Regions from separate parts of the Terriglobus sp. 2YAB30_2 genome, predicted to be linked through region 1. Evidence: riboswitches for the same ligand, from Rfam matches in the RefSeq annotation. Region 1 holds a riboswitch; each other region holds the start of a gene.
The links. Region 1 has a riboswitch for cobalamin ahead of AB4Y89_RS22825 (TonB-dependent receptor). Riboswitches for the same ligand answer to the same signal wherever they lie in the genome.
Positions count from the first base shown of each region.

Region 2: linked by a shared signal. The riboswitch ahead of AB4Y89_RS17865 (ribonucleoside-diphosphate reductase subunit alpha) and the one ahead of AB4Y89_RS22825 (TonB-dependent receptor) in region 1 are both predicted to bind cobalamin.
Region 3: linked by a shared signal. The riboswitch ahead of cobU (bifunctional adenosylcobinamide kinase/adenosylcobinamide-phosphate guanylyltransferase) and the one ahead of AB4Y89_RS22825 (TonB-dependent receptor) in region 1 are both predicted to bind cobalamin.

Region 1 is NZ_JBFRFJ010000024.1:17,201-22,258, reverse strand. It holds gene AB4Y89_RS22830 (outer membrane beta-barrel protein) at 1-438, shown strand, start outside; gene AB4Y89_RS22825 (TonB-dependent receptor) at 515-2,953, opposite strand; cobalamin riboswitch at 2,981-3,194, opposite strand; gene AB4Y89_RS22820 (copper homeostasis protein CutC) at 3,303-4,049, opposite strand; gene AB4Y89_RS22815 (SIS domain-containing protein) at 4,139-5,058, opposite strand, start outside.
Region 2 is NZ_JBFRFJ010000012.1:149,907-154,964, forward strand. It holds gene AB4Y89_RS17865 (ribonucleoside-diphosphate reductase subunit alpha) at 1-1,977, opposite strand, end outside; adenosylcobalamin-variant (AdoCbl-variant) riboswitch at 2,110-2,186, opposite strand; gene AB4Y89_RS17870 (transaldolase) at 2,355-3,347, shown strand; gene AB4Y89_RS17875 (GNAT family N-acetyltransferase) at 3,705-4,517, opposite strand; gene AB4Y89_RS17880 (TetR/AcrR family transcriptional regulator) at 4,586-5,058, shown strand, end outside.
Region 3 is NZ_JBFRFJ010000001.1:92,102-97,159, reverse strand. It holds gene AB4Y89_RS00415 (sodium:solute symporter family transporter) at 1-1,224, shown strand, start outside; cobalamin riboswitch at 1,485-1,673, shown strand; cobalamin riboswitch at 1,932-2,100, shown strand; gene cobU (bifunctional adenosylcobinamide kinase/adenosylcobinamide-phosphate guanylyltransferase) at 2,223-2,786, shown strand; gene AB4Y89_RS00405 (cobyrinate a,c-diamide synthase) at 2,783-4,171, shown strand; gene AB4Y89_RS00400 (ABC transporter substrate-binding protein) at 4,168-5,025, shown strand.

The sequences.
Region 1 (5,058 bases):
ACCTATGGGCGCGCACGCACAGACTTCGGCCCCGTCAGGAATAACGTCTACACGGTTGGCGGAGACTACATGTTCCGGTATTTCGGAATGTTTCAGCCGGGCGTCAACATCCGGTATAGGGCTTCGACCGGTGCAGTGGTCAATGAGCCATTCTTTGGCGCCGGATTGGATGTCCGCCTGCCTGTTGTCTTTCACCTGCGTCCCTATGCCGTTGCCGATATGGGCATCGGCAGCGTGAAGCAAAAACCCTCTGGTATCAATGACTCAGGATCTTCTTACATTCTTGGCGGCGGCTTTGACGTTCCCGTCGTCAACAAGTTCGCTGCCCGCGCAGAATTCGACTATCAGCACATCCGAATCTCAGGCGGCGGCAGAAGCCCGGATCTGACTTTTACCCCGTACTCTATCAGCGTCGGTGTCGTGTACCGTATTCGCTAAGGCCTCTACCTCCCCAACATAAAAGCCCTTCCGGATGGAAGGGCTTTTTATGTTCGTTTTGTTGATCTATGCCGTCTTACTCCCGCACCAGTCTCAGCTTGATGCCGGCACGGAACGTAAACGGAAGTCCCGGATAACCGATCGGTCCCGTACGCTGCTGGCTTGTCAGATTATCGAGTTGCGTAAAGATCGACATGCTCGGCTTCCACTGATACGCGATATTCGCGTCCAGACGTTGATAGGCATAGTCGAGATTCTTATTCGGCAGCAACAGGGTATTTCCGCTGTTGATGTCGGAGTATGAAAGAAACGTCGAATCATCGCTGCGGCCAACCAGACCACCTTTCAGCGCTGCGGACCACTTGCTTGCCGTCCACTGCACGGCGAAGAAGCCCGCGTGTGTAGGACGCCGGAATGGTCGCTGCCCCACCAGCGGCGAGGTGCTTCCAATCGCGATTCCCGGGAAGTTCGGATTCGTCGTCGCCAGTCCACCCGAGACCGCATCCCCCGAAAGCGAACGCTGCACGTTGGCATCGAGATACGTATATCCTCCGCGTGCAAACCAGTGCTTCGTCAGCCGCCATTCACTCTCTGCTTCGAGTCCCTGTGCGCGATAGGCCAGTGAGTTTAGATCAGCACCGAAGATGGAATACGCAATGCCCGATGGGATGCCGAAGATATTGATCAGCGTACCCGCGTCTACATACTCGATCTGCCGATCGAACTGCGTATGGAAGTATCCGAGCTTCACGATTCCGCGCTGGCTCAGCAGGCTCTGCTCCAAACCTCCCTCATAACTCCGCGAACGCAACGCATTCATCGGAGTGACGTGATAGGTGTTGATCGCTGCCGAATTCCCGGAGCTGAGCAACAACGAATAGAGCGAAGAGAACTGCTCGGTCAGGGTTGGTTCCTGCACACCTTTGGAGAAGTTGAAACGCAGCTTCGTGCCGCGCGCGAATCCGTTTCCAGGAGCGATGGGGTACCAGGCGATGCCCAGCTTTGGCACACCTTCCAGACCAAAGAGCGCGTTCTTCTCGAGCTCTCCGCCGAGAGAGTAGAAGACACGGCTGGCAAAGTCACCCTGCATCTGAAGGGTATAGCCATAGTTGCCACGATCGGCCTTATTGAACGTGCCATAGGCTGAGTTCTTGTAGATGCCGCGCTCGTCCTCGTAGCGGAAGGCGCCCAGGACCGCCAGGTGCTGCGAGAAGCGATAGTCGGTCTGATAGTAGAGCTGGTCGCGGTTACTCACCTGGTCAGAACGCGTGGGATAGGCGAGACCAAAATCCATCGCCGCCTGGCCGCTCACCGAATATCCATTCGCTCCAGTGATCGTCACCGGACGACCGTAGTAGGTCGTGAAGCCAAAGCTCGTAATCGGAGTGCCGACAGGAGAGAACTGGAACAACTGTTCCCGTTTACGCGTGACACCATAGCGGACCAGGTTGTGCCACGCGCTGGTTGCCTGATAATCCAGAGACGCGCCGGAGATTAGGATCTGATCGGCCTGCTTGGCGTTGTCGGAGACGCCGTAGAAATCATGCGCATTGGGCACACCCACTGCGGCATCCGTATTGCGCAGCGTAAAGCGCAGCGAGGTCTTCGCATTGAGCACAAAGCCGAGGTTCGCCGCGGAAGTCGCATTGTGATAGCGGTTCCCGGGGAGAGCATTCGAAGAATCTACGCGCGAAAAACCGAGCAGGTAATCGAGCTTACGTGCGGAGCCGCTGAGGTCTCCCTCATTCCGCCAGGTGTGAAAATTTCCGGCATCTCCGGTGTATCGCAGGACAGGATGAATCGATGTTCCCTGCTGCGTAACCAGGCGCACGGCGCTTGCCGTCGCGCCAGACCCGACCGTAACGCTGTCCGGACCACGATGGACTTCGATGGTATCTAGCACAAAGCTCGCCAGGTTGCCGTAATCGAAACGGCCTCCCATATCTTCAGCCGGAATACCGTCGATGGTGACACGGTTGCCATCCGACTGGCCGCCTCGCACGAACTGCGAGGTCTGTCCGCCCATCTGTCCGCTCTGAACGATCTGCACTCCGGGCATCAAACGAAGCTCTTCACTGACACCATAACGAGGCCACAGAGAGTCCGGCTGAATCAGGCTTACGGAAGAACTGGTCTGGGAAAGCGTTGTCGGCAGACCGGTGGCGGTCACCGTGATCTCATCCTTGCGCTCATCGAGACGCAGCGTGACATCCTGCTGTACGAGGTCCAGCCGTCCGCCGTAAAAGCTGCGTGATGGTGTCGTTGCAAAACCCTGGCTGGAGGTCAGCAGCAGAAAGCGCCCGCCTTCTGAGGTACGCAGCTCATATTCGCCCTCAGGTCCACTCACGCCGTTAGCGACGACACTATTGCCGAGCAAGAGCTGCAATCGCGCTCCACTGACGCCGGCGCCCAGTTGATTGGTCACACGACCACGTACAACGACAGCATGTGCCGCGGAAGCAGATAACAGTATGGCTAGAATGGCCGCTCGCAGCCGGCCTGCAGGAATACTCATAAGACTCCTCCGTTCCCCCTCGGAACGTTGGCTGGTCACAGTGAAACCGGTCTCCTGACTTTACGCATTCCAGCAGATATCTTGGGCGTTCCCTTCCCGTCCTCAGGAACAGTGAGAAATAGCCGGCTGCTGATCGCCGCTCTCCTGGAGTAACGCTCCAAGGAGTGACGTGCGCTTACAGTTGCGGGGCAGTGGCGGAATCTCACCGCGCTTCCCGAACATTTCACCGCGTCGATTCTCTTAAAGCGCAGGTCAGGCATGTCTCACAATTCCCTGACGTCAGGAATTGTGGAAACATACGTACCCCACGAAGATCACTCGGCACAGTTGCTCGCGTGTATTACAGATTTTACACGGCAGGCTGCCGCTCAATTGTCAGTAAATGTTTGACGCGCGCCACATCTTCCCGCGAAGTAATCCGCACCAGCTCGCGTTCTTCGTCTCCCATGGCCAGCCTGCTGCCGGCTATGGCCTCACCTCGGAAGGATCCATGCAACCAGTCGACGCCAGTTGCGTCCCAAAGCTGCCTGGCGTTGCGTACCGTCACGCCGGCTCCGCCCATAATCCGGATGCGCCCCGCGGCCTGCTGCACCAGTGACGACACCATCTGCTGGCCATGCTCCAGGGAGTCGTCTCCGCCTGAGGTCAACACCTCATCCACACCACACTGAATCAGGTCTTCAAGAGCCTCTTCCAGATCTGCCGTGACATCGAAAGCACGGTGAAAGACCACCTTCATCGGCCGGGCTCGCTCCACCAGTTCCAGTGTGCGCTTTACGTCGACCGTATGGTTCTTCATCAGGACGCCGAAGACGACACCCTGAGCGCCGACCTCCTTGCAGCCTTCAATGTCCATCCGCATTACGGTCAGCTCTTCCTCGGTATAGAGAAAATCGCCGGCGCGCGGACGGATCATGACATGCACAGGCACTTCACTGACCTGTAGAGCGGCGCCGATAAAGCCGAGACTGGGCGTGAGTCCGCCGTCGGCAAGAGCCGAGCACAGCTCAATCCGATCGGCGCCTCCTTCAAGAGCGGCGTTCAGCGACGTTGTGGAGTCCACGGCAACTTCAAGCCGTACAGGACGAGACTGCATCAGCGGACCATCTCCCATATATGCTTCTGAGCGACCAGAAGAGCACAGCCGTACTTACACCTGCAAGCACAAACCACGCCTGCAGGAACCTACTCAACTACCACTGACTTCACGAGGTTGCGCGGTTTATCCACGTCAATTCCGCGTCCAATGGCCATGAAGTAGGCGAAGAGCTGCAGCGGCACCACCTCAAGAATCGGCAGAAGATGCTCGGGCGCCGCCGGCACTTCCACAATGGCATCGGCCAACGCAGCCGCCTGCACGTCTCCCTCATTGGCAATCGCCAGGATCGGGGCTCCCTGCGCACGCATGTCCTGCATCAACTGCATCACCTTCTCGTAACGCAGTACGCTCTCGGCATCGTTGTGGTCCACGGTCGCCAGCATCACCAGCGGAGTCTTGCTGCCTACCAGGGCATTGGGGCCGTGCTTCAACTCTCCGCTGGGATATCCCTCGGCATGGATGTAGCTGCTCTCTTTCAGCTTCAGAGCACCTTCACGGGCAATCGCATAGTGAACACCGCGGCCAAGGAAGAGAAACGTCTCCGCTGCCTGCAGACGGCCTGCCGCTACGGCAACCACCTGTTGCCAGCGCGGAAGCCATGCACGCATCTGCGTAATGATCTGCGGCACAACCTTCTCCAGCCCGATAGCCGGCAGACCCCGCTGCGCAGCCGCCTGCTCCGCCAATACTGCCAGCAGCAGAAGCTGCGTGGTAAAGCTCTTAGTCGCCGGAATTGCCTTCTCTACACCCGCCTGCGTGGTCAGCGCCACATCGGCCTCGCGCGCCATGGACGAGGTGGCGACATTGGTAATCGCGAGCGTCTTCTGCCCCATCTCTTTGGCCTTGCGCAAAGCCGCCAGGGTATCGGCCGTCTCTCCCGACTGCGAGACGACGATCACCGCTGCCTGCTTGAGACGTGCTTCGCTGCGGTAGACGTACTCGCTGGCGTACTCCACATCCACGTGGATACCGGCACGGTCTTCCAGAATCAGCTCGGCCACCAGAC
Region 2 (5,058 bases), on a different contig from region 1:
GAACTCGCCCGATAGCGTCTCGCGCTTGAAGAGGTTGGAGATCTGCGGCTCGATGCACTCGTAGCAACCGACAATCGACGCGATGGTGGCCGTCGGAGCGATGGCGATCAGCAACGAGTTGCGAACGCCGAATTGCTTGATGCGCTCACGCAGCGCGTCCCAGCGGGCGGTATCTTCCGGAACGATATTCCAGAGATCGAACTGCAGCTTGCCCTCGGCGAGGCGGCTCTGCGCGAAGGCCTCGTGAGCGCCGAAACGCTCGGCGAGCTGATTGCTGGCTACGAGAGCGTGATAGTAGATCTCTTCCTGAATCTTGCGCGAGAGCTCACGAGCCTCGGGTGAGTCAAAGGCGATCTTCATCTGGAAGAAGACGTCCTGCAGTCCCATCAGACCCAGGCCTACTGGACGCCACTTGGCGTTAGACTTTGCTGCTGGCTCGACCGGGTAATAGTTGATGTCGATCACGCGATCGAGCATCGGTACAGCGATACGAACCGTCTCGGCCAGCTTGGCGAAGTCAAACTTGGCCTCCGGAGTGAGGTACAGCGCCAGGTTGATAGAGCCTAGATTGCAGACGGCCGTTTCATCCTTGCTGCTCACCTCGGTGATCTCGGTGCACAGGTTCGAGAGATGCACGGTGTTGCCTGGGACGCCGGTCTGGTTGCACTTCAGGTTGCAGGCGTCCTTGAAGGTCATCCAGCCATTGCCGGTCTCGGCCAGCGTACGCATCATGCGGGCATAGAGATCGCGAGCCTTTACCTGGCGGCGGTACTTCTTGTCGGCCTCGGCCTGTTCGTAGGCGGCCTTGAAGGCATCGCCGAAGGTGTCGGGAAGTTGTGGAACATCCTTCGGATCGAAGAGTGACCATATGCCATCGGCATCCACGCGCTCCATGAAGAGGTCGGGGATCCAGTTGGCGGTGTTCAGATTGTAGGTACGGCGGGCGTGGTCACCGGTGTTGTCGCGCAGCTCCAGGAACTGTTCGATGTCGGCGTGCCAGGGCTCGAGGTAGACGCAGCAGGCGCCCTTACGCTTGCCGCCCTGGTTGACGGCGGCGACAGAAGAGTCCAGTGTGCGCAGCCACGGCACAATGCCGTTGCTCAGGCCGTTGGTGGCGCGGATCAGCGAGCCTTCGCTGCGGACGCGGTGGAAAGCGAGACCGATGCCGCCGGAGAACTTCGAGAGCATCGCGACCGACTTGTAGGCGTCGTAGATCGACTCCAGCGAGTCCGAGGGAGAGTCGTGCAAATAGCAGCTCGACATCTGCGGATGCTTGGTGCCGGAGTTGAACAGCGTCGGTGAAGACGGCATGTACTCGTGCGAGGCCATCAGGCGATAGAACTCAATCGCCTCCGCCGGTGTGCCGGCAAGGCCGCAGGAGACGCGCAGGAAGAAGTATTGCGGTGTTTCGATGACGCTGCGCGAGATTGGATCGCGCAGGAGATAGCGGTCATATACAGTGCGCAGGCCGAAGTACTCGAAACGGTCGCTGAACTCGTCATCGATGGCGTGATTCAGCTTGCGCGCATGCGTATTCACGAACTCGGCAACGGCGTTGTTTACTACCCCCTCGGCGTTTCCATACGCGATGGACTGCGAGAAGGAGTGCAGGTTCTGATTGGCGACCTCTTTGTGAATCGTTGCCAGCAGCAGGCGTGCCGCCAGGCGGGAGTACTGCGGCTCCTCGGCGATCAGTGCCGCGGCGGTATCGATGGAGATCTTGTCCAGCTCCCGTGTGGTTGCGCCATCGTACAGGCCGCCGATGGTCTTGGATGCGACACGGATCGCATCGACTCCATTCAGTCCCTGGGCGCAGCGCTGTACCGCGCGCACGATCTTGTTGACGTCGACCGGTTCCAGCGAGCCGTTGCGCTTGCGCACATGCATGACCGCGGTTTCCGAGGCAGGTGCGGGAAAACCGGGATGCATATCATGCAGCGTAGCCTGCGAAATGGGATGGTTGGAGAGGGTGGCCATCGCTCAGAAGCTCCTTGTCACCGGCCTCTGCGGACGTGGCGGGGAGGAGGGCTGTCAGGGTGCCAGCACGAGAAAGGCACCTGAGCCGCTGACCACGCCGTTCCCTCCGCGGGGACGATGATTTGCGTATTCCTCACGGCAGGTGCTCGGACTTTAACCGTTGCGGGACAGTGCCGGGTTTCCACCGGTCTTTCCCTGCACATCGTGAAGTTCCTCCACAGTAGCTTGCGATGGATTAGAAAGCAACCCAAGATATTGCGGTCGATGTGGAAATGTAGGTGAGGCAATGGATTTTAGCGGAAGAGCAATGTACTGGTAGGACCACACCTGCTATTCCTTTGGAAGGTGTAGTCTTAAAGTGCGAGGAGAACTTTCCAATGGCGACCCTTTTGGAGCAGCTCAAGCAGTACACAACCGTCGTAGCCGACACCGGCGATATGCAGTCGATGGAGAAATTTAAGCCGACTGACGCCACCACTAACCCGTCCCTGATCACTGCCGCGGCCAACATGCCCGCCTATTCGCACATTGTGGACGAAGTGCTGAAGGAAGCCAAGCAGAAGGCCGGCGCCAACGCCGACGATAAGGCGATTGCCGCCGAAGCCTTCAAGACGCTTGCCGTCGCCTTCGGCAGGAAGATTCTTGAGATCGTTCCCGGCCGCGTATCGACCGAGGTGGACGCTCGCCTCTCCTACGACAAAGAGAAGACGATCGCTGTCGCCCACGACATCATCAAGCAGTACGAAGATGCCGGCATTGGCCGCGAACGCATCCTGATCAAGATCGCCTCCACCTGGGAAGGCATCAAGGCCGCTGAGGAGTTGGAGAAGGAAGGCATCCACTGCAACCTGACGCTGCTCTTCGGTCTCCACCAGGCCATCGCCTGCGCCGAAGCGAAGGTCACGCTGATCTCCCCGTTCGTTGGCCGGATCCTCGACTGGTACAAGAAGGACACCGGCAAGGACTACACCGGCGCCGATGACCCCGGCGTACAGTCGGTCACCCGCATCTACAACTACTACAAGAAGTTCGGTTACAAGACTCAGGTGATGGGCGCCAGCTTCCGCAACATCGGCGAGATCATTGAGCTGGCCGGAAGCGACCTTTTGACCATCTCGCCCAAGCTGCTCGAAGAGCTGGACTCCAAGGACGCTCCGCTTGAGAAGAAGCTGGACGCCGAGAAGGCCAAGGCCGAGGACATCGAGAAGATCTCGATCGATCAGGCCACCTTCGAGAAGATGCACGCCGAGGACCGCATGGCCCACGACAAGCTGAAGGAAGGCATCGAGGGCTTCTCCAAGGCGCTCGAAGAACTGGAAGCTCTGCTCGAGAAGCGTCTCAAGGAAATCGCCGAGCCGGTCACCGCGTAAGCGTGATCAAGAAACAGGAAACGCTCCCTTCGGGGAGCGTTTCGCTTTTAGGAGTGAATTCTATACGAGAGGCTTGAGGTGCGACGTGACCTCAGCGGCTAAAGCCGCGTTATTTGCCTGACTATTACGGCACGGCTGGAAGCCGTGCCCTTAAGCAAAACAAAAATCATCCTCAAGCCTTGGATCTCGCGATGGAGGAACGTCCGCTGAGTTCCAATACATATTTGTAGTGCCGCCTTAGACTTCGTTTCTCCGTTCGCGCAACGCGCGAATGCCTTGCTTAAGGGCACGGCTTTTAGCCGTGCCACATCAGAGCTGAACGATGTGCGGCTTTAGCCGCTGAGGGCTTTAAGAAAATTAACCAACTGCCGGTGGTACAAGCTGCCACTTCGTCCTCGTATAAGCGATACGGAAACCATTGCGTTCAGCATTACGCTGCGAGGTGCTGCCGGGCTCAGCCACCATCATGAACAGATCGCATCCCTGCGCACAGGCATGACGCATACGTGCATTGAGCAGCGCCGATTGAGCGCTACGCCGTCGCAGCGCGGGCAAAGTTGCAGAGCCGGCAAAGAGCGCTACACCGCCGTGCACATGCAGCACCGCCGTCGCCGCCGGCTCGCCATCGATGATGGCCAGAAAGCAGTGGGTATTCTCCCGGTTGGTCGAGATCTTTCCCATATCCAGCAGGAACTCACGAAACTCCGGATGGTCCGCCGACCAGGCATCCGCTCCGACGCGGCCCCAGAGCTCGGCCTCGTCCTGCTTCACAATGCGCACATCGACCACTGCCGGGATCTCGGGGCAATGTGCGGGCTGATACATCACACTGCTCATCTCGATCGGCTGATAGCGGCGTTTGCAGAGCCGTCGGTGCAGCGCGAGACCGGCTAGCGGTGAGACCTCGTGATTGGCGGCAGCACCGCGTGAGAAGAAGAACTCCTCCAACGCTTCGAGGCTCTTTTCGTGGCTATCCGGACTTGTGATGCCCAGGCCGAAGGTCTGGGTCAGTGGAGAGTCAGGCCCATCGAAGACCGCAATGGCGCCATGCGCCGCGTCCCAGGCGGTGCTGCTCTCGGGGTTCAGGCGTTTGCGGGTATGGGCGAAATCCAGGCAGGCATGGCCTTCGGCGAGCTCCAGCCGATGGGCGAGAGATAGGTCAGCAAACATTCGCTCCAGCATAGAGGCTTACGGATAAAAGGTTTACTGTACCGTCTGGACGGTATACTGATTCCGAGATGAGCAAGCGGGACACAATCCTTAAAAGTGCCGAGACGCTGATTCGCAAAGAGGGCTCACAGCAGTTGACCCTCGACCGCGTTGCCGAGAAGGCCAATGTCAGCAAAGGTGGTCTGCTGTATCACTTTCCCTCCAAAGAAGAGCTGGTCGCCGGACTGGTGGCGCGCACCATCGAGTACTTCGATCGCGATCTCGCGACAGCCAAGGCAGAGCTTCCTGACAGACCCGGGCGCAACACGCTGGCTTTTGTTCTGGCGTCACTCGAAGGCCGCTGGGCGCTGGATGCGGGCCTCTCCCCAGAGCGTCTGGACGTTTTTGCTTCGGCGATTGCCGCTGCCTCCACGGATATGAAGCTCGTCGAACCCATGCGTCAGGCTTACGCGCGCTGGCAGGCGTTACTGGAGAACGACGGCATTGATCCCATTACCGCGACGATCGTGCGGCTGGCGGTAGATGGCCTTTGGTTTACCGA
Region 3 (5,058 bases), on a different contig from region 1:
CTCTATACGCTTCTCGGTGGTCTGCTTGCCCTGGTGGTGACGGACTACCTTCAGTTCCTGATGAAGGCGATGGCGATCCTTCTGCTCTTACCGCTCGCAATATGGAAGCTGGGCGGTGTACTCCCGACACTCTACGCTATTCCAGCGAACCTGTTGCACCCCACCAATGGTCCGTATGGCTGGGTTTACCTGATTAGCTATCTCGTCATCGTATGCATCAGCTACAACGGCAATTGGGCCTTTGCTCAGAAGTTCTACTCCGTTCCCGACGAGACCTCCGGCAAACGGGCGGCGTATCTCTCCGCTCTGCTCAACTTCATCGGAACGCCCATCATGCTGCTCCCTGCCATGATCGCGCGAAAGGTGCTTCCGCAGTTCGCCGCACCAAATCCGCCGCAGGATGTCTATGTCCATCTTGTCTTCGGCCTGCTTCCCGCGGGCATGATCGGCATCATCGTTGCGGCACTCTTCTCGGCCACCATGGCAACGGTCAGCGCCGACTTGAACGCCATGGCCGGCGTGCTTACGAAAGATGTTTATCAGCGCCTCCTTCGCCCTGCAGCCTCCGAAGACCGCCTCGTCACCATCGGCCGTCTGACGACTCTCTTTCTGGGGACATGCATCGTTGGTCTTGCCATATGGATTGGACAGACAAGACGGGAATCGCTCTTTCAGACCATGGTATCCGCATTTGGAGTCCTGCTGGCCCCAACGCTGTTGCCCCTACTCTCCGTCCTGCTCTTTCGTAAACTCTCCTCCTCCGGCGTGATCGCTGGTTTTTCAACCGGTCTTGTTTCTGGCATTGCAACCTACCTTGGAAAGTCCGCCTACCTGGGACAACATGCATCGCAGGAACTCGATCTCCGGCTTACCGGCTACTCCATTCTGATCAACGTCTTCATCACCTGCGCCGGCATGTATTTCGGCAGCAGGCTGCGTCCTGCCGATCCTGACGAAGAGGTAAGAACCGACCGTTTCTTCCACCTCCTACAGACACCGATCCCAGTGTTCAACACCGGTCGTGCCGACGATCACAATAGCCCCTCCGACATTGCGATCGGCCTGTCGACGCTGAGCCTGGGCATTCTGCTGATAACCTCCGGCTTCCTCGCCAACTCCAGAACAGCGCTATGGCTCGACGGCATCATCGGCATCTGCTTCCTCTTGTGGGGCGCACCCTCCACCTGGCGTTGGTATGCCGCGACCAGAAGCCAGGCACAGTAAGAACCATCGAAGATGCACAACCTACGATCCGTTTCTTTCAACCCCATCGATCCATTCGCGCTCGAGGTTTACTTTCTCGCTCCCTCTTCTTTTCCTTTTCTATGCTTCGTCAAGATCTGAGCGACATCAGCTTTCAACTCCTGCCAGAATTCGGGAGTCAAGGGAACGTCTTCTCCCCCAGCGAGTCAATGAGCTGGTTGCCCAGGAAATGACCATGCAGCAACTCGCTCGATTCCGCTCAGAAACCAGCCTGCATGGTACTGTTGAAAGTGATCCACGGTGCCCATCTAGGGCTTAAAAGGGAAGTCCGGTGAAAGACCGGCGCGGTCCCGCCACTGTAACAAAGATGAGCTGCCGAAACGACCACTCGAGATTCATCGGGGAAGGATGGCAGCGGATACGAAGTATCGTCTTTGAGCCAGGAGACCTGCCGAGGTTCAAGCTGCAATTTCTGCGGAGAACAGAACCTTGCGCCCGATATTCTGCATCACCAGCGACGACGCCCGTCATGCCCTGTTGAGCCGACGTGGCTTTTTATGCGGAATTACTGCCGCGGCCCTGGCGCCCAAAATTCCGTCCCAAGGGCTTCGGCTAGCTCCCGGGATTGCCCAGTCTTCGATCCAGAAAAGGTGGTGGTCTCGGCATGATACGGCCTAGCGCTCACTTCTGGCTCGTAATTTGCCCGATTGACCGCAGTTAGAAACGAAGATATAAATCGTCTATCTGGTGTTCGGGAAGGCGGTGTGAATCCGCCACTACCCCGTAACTGTAAGCGTTGAGGACGGGCACTTGAAGGTCACTCGGGTAAAACCGGGGAAGGCCGCCTTAGTCCAGCGAAGCGCAAGTCAGGAGACCGGCCAGATATTATCGGGCTGATTCAACTTCGCTGGGAGAGTTGAAGAGCTTATCCACGCGCGATCTAATTGCCGTGGCAGCTGCCTATTACCAATCCCGCTCGGTGTTCTTGCAGATTTATTTGCAGGTGCCAGGAGCGATGTATGCAGAACTCAGAAGCTGCTTCCGTGATTCTCGTGCTCGGCGGCGTACGCAGTGGGAAGAGCCGGTATGCCCAACAGCTCGCGGAACACAGGGAGCGCGTCGCGTTTGTCGCTACGGCCGAGCGCCGTGATGACCCGGAGATGACAGCCAAGATCGAGCGCCACCGCGCAGATCGGCCCTCGCACTGGATGACAATTGAGGAGCCACTCCAGCTTGCAGAGGCGATTCAACAATCGGGCAGGGACCATGAGATCGTCATCATCGACTGCCTGACTCTTTTCGCTTCAAACCTGATGGAATTTTGCGCTGGAGATCGCTCCAAGCAACAAATTTATATCGATCAGCTTTGTTCGGCGCTGCACAATGCTCCCTGCTCCGTCATCCTGGTTTCAAACGAAGTAGGCAGCGGTGTTGTGCCTGCTTATGAGCTGGGGCGGCAATTTCGGGACCTTGTCGGCGAGATTAATCAACGAGTCGCCTCGGTAGCCGACACGGTGTTGTTCATGGTCGCGGGCCTCCCACTTGCTCTCAAAGGCAGCATCCCACGCGAGGCCGGCGCATGAAGGGCTTCCTGATCGCCGGCACCGCCAGCGGTGTAGGCAAAACGACGGTCACGCTTGCACTTCTGTCGATCATGCGGCGACGGGAGATGACGGTTCAGCCATTCAAGGCCGGGCCGGACTTTCTCGATGCCGGCCATCACACCCGTATTGCCGGACGGGCTGCCAGAAATATCGATACCTGGATGCTCTCTATCGACGCGAATCAGGACGTCCTTCGCGAAGCCGCAATAGGCGCTCAGGCCCTCGTTGTTGAAGGCATGATGGGGTTGTTTGATGGCAAAGATGGGACACAACGCGGTAGCAGCGCCGAGATCGCAAAGCTCTTCGGGCTTCCTGTGGTCCTCGTGCTCGATGCAGCCAAAACGTCACACAGCATTGCCGCGACGGTGCTTGGTTTTGAGCTCTTTGATCCTGACCTTCGTCTGGCTGGTGTGATCCTCAATCGCGTCGCCAGTCAGCGCCACTTCGAGATGCTGCGGTCGTCCATCGCTTCGTCGTGCCGGACGGCGGTACTGGGATGGCTGCCGCAAGAACGCACCATCGCTATCCCGGAGAGACATCTCGGCCTCAGAACATCCGAAGAACACTACAGCGACGACTCTGCCGAAAAGCAGCTCGAACGATTAGCTTCTATTGCCGAACAACACCTCGACCTGGAAGCGCTGCTCTCACTCGAGTGCGGCTTCGACTTTAAACAACGCACTTCTGCCGCCGAAACCACACCGATCGCTAGCGTGCGTATTGGCGTAGCCAGAGACAAAGCGTTCAGCTTCTACTACGAAGACAACCTCGATCTTCTACGAGCCAGCGGTGCAGAAATTGTTCCCTTTAGTCCCCTTCACGATGCGGCTGTCCCGGAAGATCTCGACGGTTTGTATCTCGGCGGGGGGTACCCGGAGCTCTATGCAGAAGCATTGAGCGCTAATCAAACGATGCTGCAATCGATACGCAATTTCGCATCCTCCGGCAAGCCGGTCTATGCCGAGTGCGGAGGCATGATCTACCTGTCCCGCTCCATTGCAAAGGTGGATGGGACAGTCGCTACGTTTGCCGGTGTTCTTCCCTTCACCTTCGAAATGACAGGCAAACTCGTTCAATTCGGGTATGTCTCCGTAGAGCTCACGCGGGACTGCCTTCTTGGGCGGACCGGCACAACACTGCGGGGTCACAGTTTTCACTATTCACGAATTCTCGAAACCTCTGCCGCCGATACCTGTTACCAGGTTCAATATTCTCTCTCGAAGCGAGAGGAAGCAGAAGGCTACCTCGTCGGAAATGTTCTCGCCAGCTATATTCATCTCCACTTCCGCACGTCGTCACACGTGGCGAAGTACTTCGTCGAAGCAGCCTGCTCCGCGAGAGACCAAGATGGGATCACTCTATGAGACGAACATTCGCTATTCTCGCCCTGTTGATCGCGACTCTTCCTTGTGTGGCATCTCGTACCGTTACAGACGAGACGGGTCGTGTGGTTACAGTGCCCGACCATCCACATCGCATTATCTGCCTTGTCCCAAGCATCACCGATGCCGTTTTTGCCATTGGCGCGGGCAATGATGTCGTGGCAATCAGTGATTATGTGAAGTATCCCGAGGAAGCCACGAAGAAGCCGAGCGTGGGATCTATCAGCAACCCATCGGTAGAGGCTATCCTCTCTTTCCACCCAGACCTTGTCCTGGGTATGCCCCGTCAGAATCAACCTGCGATCCTCAATCAGCTACAGCGATTCGGCGTGCCTCTCTACATCGTCGATCCGCACGGCCTTCAGGGGATTCTTCGCTCAGTCGAAAGCCTCGGACAAGCGACGGCACATGAGGCTCAGGCTTTGGCCGTATCCCAGAGACTCAGGCAACGCATCGAGGCCGTCCGCATGAGGGTGAGGGGGCTCCCGGTCATTGATGTCTACATGCCCGTCTCCTATGACCCCGTCATCACTATCGGCAAGGGCGCGTTTATTACTGAGATTATCGAAGCAGCTGGTGGCCGCTCCATCACCTCCGACATCAACCAGGAATGGCCACACATCAGCATGGAGACCGTCATCGCCCGCGCTCCGGAAGCGCTTCTCATGATGCGGGGCGGCACCGTCACGCTCGACTCGCTGCAGACTCGCCCCGGATGGAACACCCTGCCTGCCGTCAAAAACCGTCGGGTCTACTACGTGGATAGGAGAGTAGACTTTCCCAGCCCCGTCGCCATCGATGCCCTGGAGGATCTGACAAAACAACTTCATCCTTAGGATCACTTGCCGTCAGGTTGCACAACACGCAAG